DNA from 3 places in the Paenarthrobacter sp. AMU7 genome. Region 1 is predicted to be linked to each of the others. Evidence: riboswitches for the same ligand, from Rfam matches in the RefSeq annotation. Region 1 holds a riboswitch; each other region holds the start of a gene.

Region 1 (2,260 bases):
CATGTGGTCCGCATAGTCAGGAAACTTTGGGGCAGCCTGGGCAGCAATGTCCGGGAAAGTCGCGATGTTGACCAAGGTGGGAACGATCGGCACGGACTGCTCCACCAAGCGCGGAATGTGTCGCGGCAGCAGGCCCGTGGCATGTTCGATGCAGTCGATGCCTGCATCGAGCATGTCGTCCACTGTGTCCTCGGCAAAGCAGTGGGCCGTCACCCGGGCACCTTCATCGTGGGCGGCAGCGATGGCATCCTTGACGATTTTGGCGGGGAAAGAGGCAGCGAGGTCACCCACGCCACGGTCGATCCAGTCCCCCACCAACTTGACCCACCCGTCTCCATCCCGCGCTTCCTTCCGGACGGTCTCCACGAGTTGGCCGGGTTCGACTTCATGCCCCAAACCGCGGAGGTACCGCCGGCTCCGGGCAATGTGCCTACCTGCCCGGATCAACCGGGGAACGTCCGCACGTTGCTGGACCCAACGGGTGTCACTTGGTGATCCGGCATCCCGGATCAGCAGAGTCCCGGCGTCGAGGTCAGCGTGGGCCTGCGCAAGGGTGGTCCGCTCGTCAACGGCGCCACCCACACCCAAACCGATGTGGCAGTGGGCATCAACGAAACCCGGGAGGACCCAGCCATCCAACACCAGGTCCGGTGTGGCCGTGGGGCGTTCGAACGTCAGGACTCCGTCAACAGACCACATCCCTTGGCGCTCTTCGTCCGCCGAGACAAGGACAGATCCGCTGAATTCGATGATGGTGGCCATATCAAAAGCCTAGTCCGCAGCGGCGTCCTGGACGCTGGTTCGTTCATGTGACTGGGTGCCCGTTGTGAGCTGTGGTAGCTTCGTCTACGACCACACGGGGGCCCCTGCAGGGGCTGAGATCGGACTGATGCAGTCTGCGACCGTTGAACCTGTCCGGGTAATGCCGGCGAAGGAAGTGAGTAATCCTTTGAGCACCACAAAAACACAGCACAGCCCTGCCCAAAACCCGTCCGGCTCAAGCGCAAGGACGCCGGAATCTGTGACCCAGTCGCTGACATCCCATTCATTGGCCTACCTGGAGGACCCGGACCACGGGATCCGGGTGCCCGTCACCGAGATCGCCTTGGAACCGTCTCCCAACGGCACAGCCAACCCGGCGTTCCAGGTGTACCGCACTGCGGGCCCCGGCAGTGATCCCGTTGTGGGGCTTGAGCCTTTCCGCGCTCCATGGATCGAAGCCCGCGGTGACACCGTGGCTTACCGCGGACGGGAGCGAAACCTGCTGGACGACGGCAAGTCAGCGGTGCGGCGCGGGGAAGCATCAGCAGAGTGGAAGGGCACCCAACCGGTGCCCCGCCGCGCCGTCGAAGGTAAAACCGTCACGCAGATGCACTATGCCAAGCAGGGCACGGTGACTCCCGAGATGCAGTTCGTCGCGTTGCGGGAAAACTGTGACGTTGAGCTGGTCCGCAGCGAAGTTGCCGCAGGACGGGCGATCATTCCGAACAACATCAACCACCCCGAGTCAGAACCGATGATCATCGGCAAAGCCTTCCTGGTGAAAATTAACGCCAACATCGGCAACTCAGCAGTGACGAGCTCCATCGCGGAAGAGGTGGACAAGCTGCAGTGGGCCACTCAATGGGGTGCCGATACCGTCATGGATCTCTCCACTGGGGACGACATCCACACCACCCGGGAGTGGATCATCCGCAACTCCCCGGTCCCGATCGGGACGGTCCCCATCTACCAGGCGCTGGAGAAAGTCAACGGCGAGGCGAACAAGCTGACGTGGGAGATTTTCCGGGACACTGTGATCGAGCAATGTGAGCAGGGCGTGGACTACATGACCATCCACGCCGGCGTGCTCCTGCGCTATGTGCCGTTGACCGCCAACCGGGTCACGGGAATTGTCTCCCGTGGCGGGTCGATCATGGCGGGTTGGTGCCTGGCGCACCACCAGGAGAACTTCCTCTACACGCACTTTGACGAGCTCTGCGAAATCTTCGCCCAGTACGACGTCGCCTTCTCCCTGGGCGACGGCCTGCGCCCGGGTGCAACCGCCGATGCCAATGACGCAGCCCAGTTCGCCGAATTGGATACCCTCGCCGAGCTGACACAGCGGGCGTGGGAGTTCGATGTGCAGGTGATGGTGGAAGGACCTGGCCACGTGCCGTTCCACCTGGTCCGGGAAAATGTGGAACGCCAGCAGGAACTGTGCAAGGGAGCCCCTTTCTACACCCTTGGGCCCTTGGTCACGGATGTGGCTCCTGGTTAT
Region 2 (2,260 bases), 350 kb from region 1:
TTCGTGGACCGGGTTGCCTCCCCCGACCAGGCAACCGAGGTACTTCGTGTCCTGCTGCGGCGGGCCTTGGCCGATGACCCACGACTGGCCTCACGGCTGGCGTTGTGGGGCCGCCGGCTGGTGGGGGAAGCGCTGACACAGGCGCAGAGGGTAGGGACTGAGCACCCACAGTTGGGGCCGGCACTAAAAAGTGGTGGCGATGCCCGCGCCGCAATTAAAAGACTGACAGGCGAGCTCGCCGGGCGTCATGCCCGCCGGATGACGGCGCTGGGCCTCACTGCCTAGCGGTATGACCGGGCTTATGCCTGAAAGGCTCCAACGGCCAGGCTCAGGCTGCGTCCAGCGCCTCCAGCAGCGACTTGGCTGCCGTCGTCGGATCCGAAGCCTCGGTGATGGCGCGGACCACGACGATCCGGGTGGCTCCTGCGGCCCGCACCTGCTCTACGTTGCTGAGATCGATCCCTCCGATGGCGAACCATGGCAGGTTCACGGCGCCGTCGGTGGTCTCGACTGCACGCTTGCTCGCTTCTGCGGCATATGTGACCAGGTCCAGTCCCACGGCTTCGCGGCCGGGTTTGGTGGGTGTCGCCCAGACGGGTCCTACACAGAAATAGTCCAGGCCCCCCTGTCCCGGTGATGCCGCGATGGCGGCATTCACCTGCTCGGGGGAGTGGGTGGAAAGACCGATCGTGACGGACTCCGGAAGCAATGTCCGGGCCACCTTCAACGGGAGGTCCTTTTGCCCGATGTGGAACACCGGAGCCCCGGAAACACTGGCAACGTCGGCTCGATCGTTGACAGCCCACAGCCGTCCATGACGTTGCGCAACTCCCTGCAGGACCGCCAGCAACTCCAATTCCTCGGCAGCTTCGAGGGTCTTGTCGCGCAGCTGGATGATGTCCACGCCGCCCTCGAACGCGGCGTCCACAAAGTCTTCAAAATCGCCTTGCCGTTTCCGCGCATCGGTGCACAGATACAAGCGGGCGGTGGCGAGGGCATCAGTCTGGGTCATGGAACCCAGAGTAGTTCCTCTAAACTGGGCACGTACTGCGGGAGCCGCGACGTTCGTCATATGACTGTCCGGCTGAGAGGGCTTAAGAGCCGACCGCTTGACCTGATCCGGCTAGTACCGGCGTAGGGAAGGAAACGCGCAATGGCAGTTCCCCGCCAAACCCCGCTCCAGGCCGACGTGGCCGTCATTGGCGGCGGCGTCATCGGGCTGGGCATCGCCCGCGAAGCGCGGCGACTTGGCCGCTCCGTGGTGGTGATCGACCCCGCACCGGCTTCGGGGGCTACGTTTGCTGCCGCCGGAATGCTTGCCCCCGTGAGCGAATTTCACTACCAGGAGGAAGATCTCCTGGAGTTGATGCTCGAATCGTCCCGGCTGTGGCCGTCTTTCGCGGCAAGCCTGCCCCGCGGAGGGGAAGACACCGGATACCGCACGACGCCGACACTTGCCGTGGGTGCCGATGCCGCGGACCGCAGGGCACTGGCAGACCTCCGTGCGGTACAGCTTGCTGCGGGCCTGGGGGTCGAGCCGTTGTCCCTGCGCGACGCCCGGGATCGCGAACCCCTCCTCAGCCCCCAAATTTCCAGTGCCTTCGACGTTCCCGCCGACCATCAGGTCGATCCCCGCAAGCTGGCGGCATGCCTGCTCTCGGGACTGGCACGCCACGCGGCCAGCGACTACACGTGGGTTTCGGGCGCCGACGATGGGTTTGCCATGACTTCCACGGCGCGCCGCTTGCTCTGGGACGGAGGGCGGGTCTCAGGAGTGGAACTCGAGTCCGGCGCCGCTGTCCACTCCACCGAAACGGTGGTCGCCAACGGACTGGGTGCGGCAGACCTGGAAGGGCTCCCCGACGGGCTCAGCCTTCCCCTGCGGCCGGTATATGGCGACATCCTCAGGCTTCGGGTGCCTGAACACCTCCGGCCCCTGCTCACCTCCACCGTCCGTGGGATGGTCCGTGGAGTGCCCGTCTACATCGTGCCCCGGGACGACGGCACTGTAGTCATCGGGGCCACCCAGCGCGAGGACGGACTGTCGGCAGCGTCCAACGCGGTCTCAGCCGGGGGCGTCTACCAGTTATTGCGGGACGCCCAGGCCCTGGTCCCCGCAGTGGCGGAACTTGAGCTGCTCGAAGCAACGGCCCGGGCCCGCCCCGGCACTCCGGACAACGCACCGCTGCTTGGACGGGTCGTTGGCCCCCGGGGGGATGTTGATGGTCTGGTGATCGCCACAGGATTCTTCCGGCATGGT
Region 3 (2,260 bases), 1.4 Mb from region 1:
TGTTCCCGCCGCCGCCAGGGCGCCCGGCTGCAGGACCACGATCCTGTCCACCAAGTCCTTCCACACCGACACACGGTGCTCCACCACCACCAGCGTTGCGCCGGTCTTGTCCAGGCAACGCCGAACAGCATCCCGAACCTCCAGCACTCCGGCCGGATCCAGGTTGGCCGTGGGTTCGTCCAAGAGGATCAAGCCGGGACGCATCGCGAGAATCCCCGCCAGCGCAAGGCGCTGCTTCTGCCCCCCGGAGAGCGCCGCCGTCGGGTGGTCCAATGCCAATCCGCCGCCCGCGGCGGTACGCAACCCGACGTCGTCGAGCGCTTCATGGACGCGGGCCCAGATCTCCTCTCGCGGCACGGCAAGGTTCTCCGCACCGAAAGCGACGTCGTCACCAACCCGCGACAGGACCACCTGCGTCTCGGGGTCTTGCTGCATGAGACCGGCGCGGCCCCGCTGTTCCCGCGGAGCAACGCCGTCGATCAGCAGGGAACCTGACTCGTCCGAGTCGTCTTCCTCGTCACCCAGCACCCCCGCGAGGGCGTGCAGCAGTGTGGACTTGCCGGCGCCTGAAGGCCCCAGCAGCAACACCCGCTCGCCCGGTTCAATCCGGAGGTCAAGCCCATGTATGGCGGGAGCGGACCTGCCGGCATGCCGCCAACCCCAGCCCTCGGCGGAGATGGCGGCAGGCCTCACCGGGCTGCTGTTCTTGTTGCCGCTCTGCGTGGCGGGCATCAGCTGAAGACGGGCTCCGACGCGGCCTTGCGCGATGCGAAGGAGCTCAGGACGCCGGTTTTAGCCAAGCCGCGGGTGGCAACCCAGGACAGGGCGCCGGCGATGATGGCACCCGAGATGGTGGTGAAAGTGATGTACGCCAGTTTGTCCACTGCCTCGTAGGCGATGTTCCAGCCCCACGGGAGGAAGGAGTCGTTCAGGCCGCAGAAGAGGCCCGCACCGGCGCCGGCTAGGAGGGCCGTGGGCAGGTTGAACTTCTTGTACCGGAAAGCGGCGAAGATGAGCTCTGCGCCCAGACCCTGCAGGACACCGGAAATCAGGACGGTGGTGCCGTATTGGGAACCCATAATCAGCTCACCGGTGGCCGCGACAGCTTCGCAGAACAACGCTGCGCCCGGTTTGCGGATAATGAGCATTCCCAGGACTGCGGGGATCATCCAGCCGCCGGCGATCAGGCCGGTGAGCGGCGGATACGTCGCGTTCATGGGGATGGATACCAGCGCGGCGCCCTGGGACCAGGCCCAGAAGATCACGCCGCCTGCGATGGCGATCAATGCCGCCACAACGATGTCTACAACACGCCAGTTATAACTGGTCTTCTTCACGTTTACCGTGGTCATTTTCTGCCTCCTGAGGTTACAGGAGGGGAAAGTGCTCCCCGGATTTCCCATCGGCCTGCGCCGCCTGGATCCGGACACTCTGAGAAGCTCGACTCCCTTGCGCCGGTACTAACCGGATCAGGTTCGAGGGTCTGCGGCTGTCCGCACTCTCAGCGCCCTCGCGTCTCCTGCATCTCTGCAAGGTCCGACGGCGGCGCTCCCCTGTCGTTATCAAATCTGCCCTGATGGGCTGGTTCAGTTTACACCTGCCCGTGTTGTGGGCGACTGTCCGATGCCGGCCGGTGGTCACAATCGGGCGATCGGGGGGCCCGTGCGTGGGGTTGCGTGCGTTGCGGGGCCCGCTCTGCACCCCTCGCGCCGGTTTTGGCCTGTACACCCGGCCCCACAACGAGACCTGAGAGAATGATCCAGCAGACTCGACCGCGGCAAAGGGGCACTTTCATGACGGACCTACCCATTCAGGATCACCCTGCCGGCGAGGGCACCATATCCGAGCCCCGGCTTGCTGCCAGTGTCATCCTGCTCCGTGATGCCCCGGGCGGGATAGAGGCGTTCGTCCAGCACCGGGTCAGCACCATGGACTTCGCCGCCGGAATGGTGGTCTTCCCGGGCGGCCGGGTGGATGCTGCGGACGAGTCAGGCTGGGACTACCCAGCGGACCTGCTTCAACGCCACACTGCCGCCTGGCGTTCGAGTTCCATCGCCACCGGCGCCACCTCAACGCAGGCCGAAACCAACGCAGGGACGGTCCTCACCGCCGCAATCCGCGAAGTCCAGGAGGAGTCCGGGCTCAGCATCAGTGCCGCGGATCTCCGCCCTTGGGCCAACTGGATCACGCCTACGGACATGCCGAAGCGCTTTGACACCTACTTCTACGTTGCCAGGCCTTCCCCGGGAGCCGAGCCGCA

Evidence for each region. Region 1 has a riboswitch for thiamine pyrophosphate ahead of thiC (phosphomethylpyrimidine synthase ThiC). Riboswitches for the same ligand answer to the same signal wherever they lie in the genome.
Region 2: it holds a riboswitch for thiamine pyrophosphate, as region 1 does, so the genes downstream of both, thiO (glycine oxidase ThiO) here and thiC (phosphomethylpyrimidine synthase ThiC) in region 1, are expected to answer to the same signal.
Region 3: it holds a riboswitch for thiamine pyrophosphate, as region 1 does, so the genes downstream of both, ABQM86_RS18920 (ECF transporter S component) here and thiC (phosphomethylpyrimidine synthase ThiC) in region 1, are expected to answer to the same signal.

The regions. Positions count from the first base shown of each region.
Region 1 covers NZ_CP165735.1:2,767,858-2,770,117, forward strand. The annotation lists gene ABQM86_RS12765 (amidohydrolase family protein) at 1-762, opposite strand, end outside; TPP riboswitch at 847-954, shown strand; gene thiC (phosphomethylpyrimidine synthase ThiC) at 950-2,260, shown strand, end outside.
Region 2 covers NZ_CP165735.1:3,112,889-3,115,148, reverse strand. The annotation lists gene ABQM86_RS14295 (ferritin-like fold-containing protein) at 1-285, shown strand, start outside; gene thiE (thiamine phosphate synthase) at 329-1,012, opposite strand; TPP riboswitch at 1,040-1,158, shown strand; gene thiO (glycine oxidase ThiO) at 1,154-2,260, shown strand, end outside.
Region 3 covers NZ_CP165735.1:4,118,209-4,120,468, forward strand. The annotation lists gene ABQM86_RS18915 (ABC transporter ATP-binding protein) at 1-732, opposite strand, end outside; gene ABQM86_RS18920 (ECF transporter S component) at 732-1,352, opposite strand; TPP riboswitch at 1,429-1,565, opposite strand; gene ABQM86_RS18925 (NUDIX domain-containing protein) at 1,794-2,260, shown strand, end outside.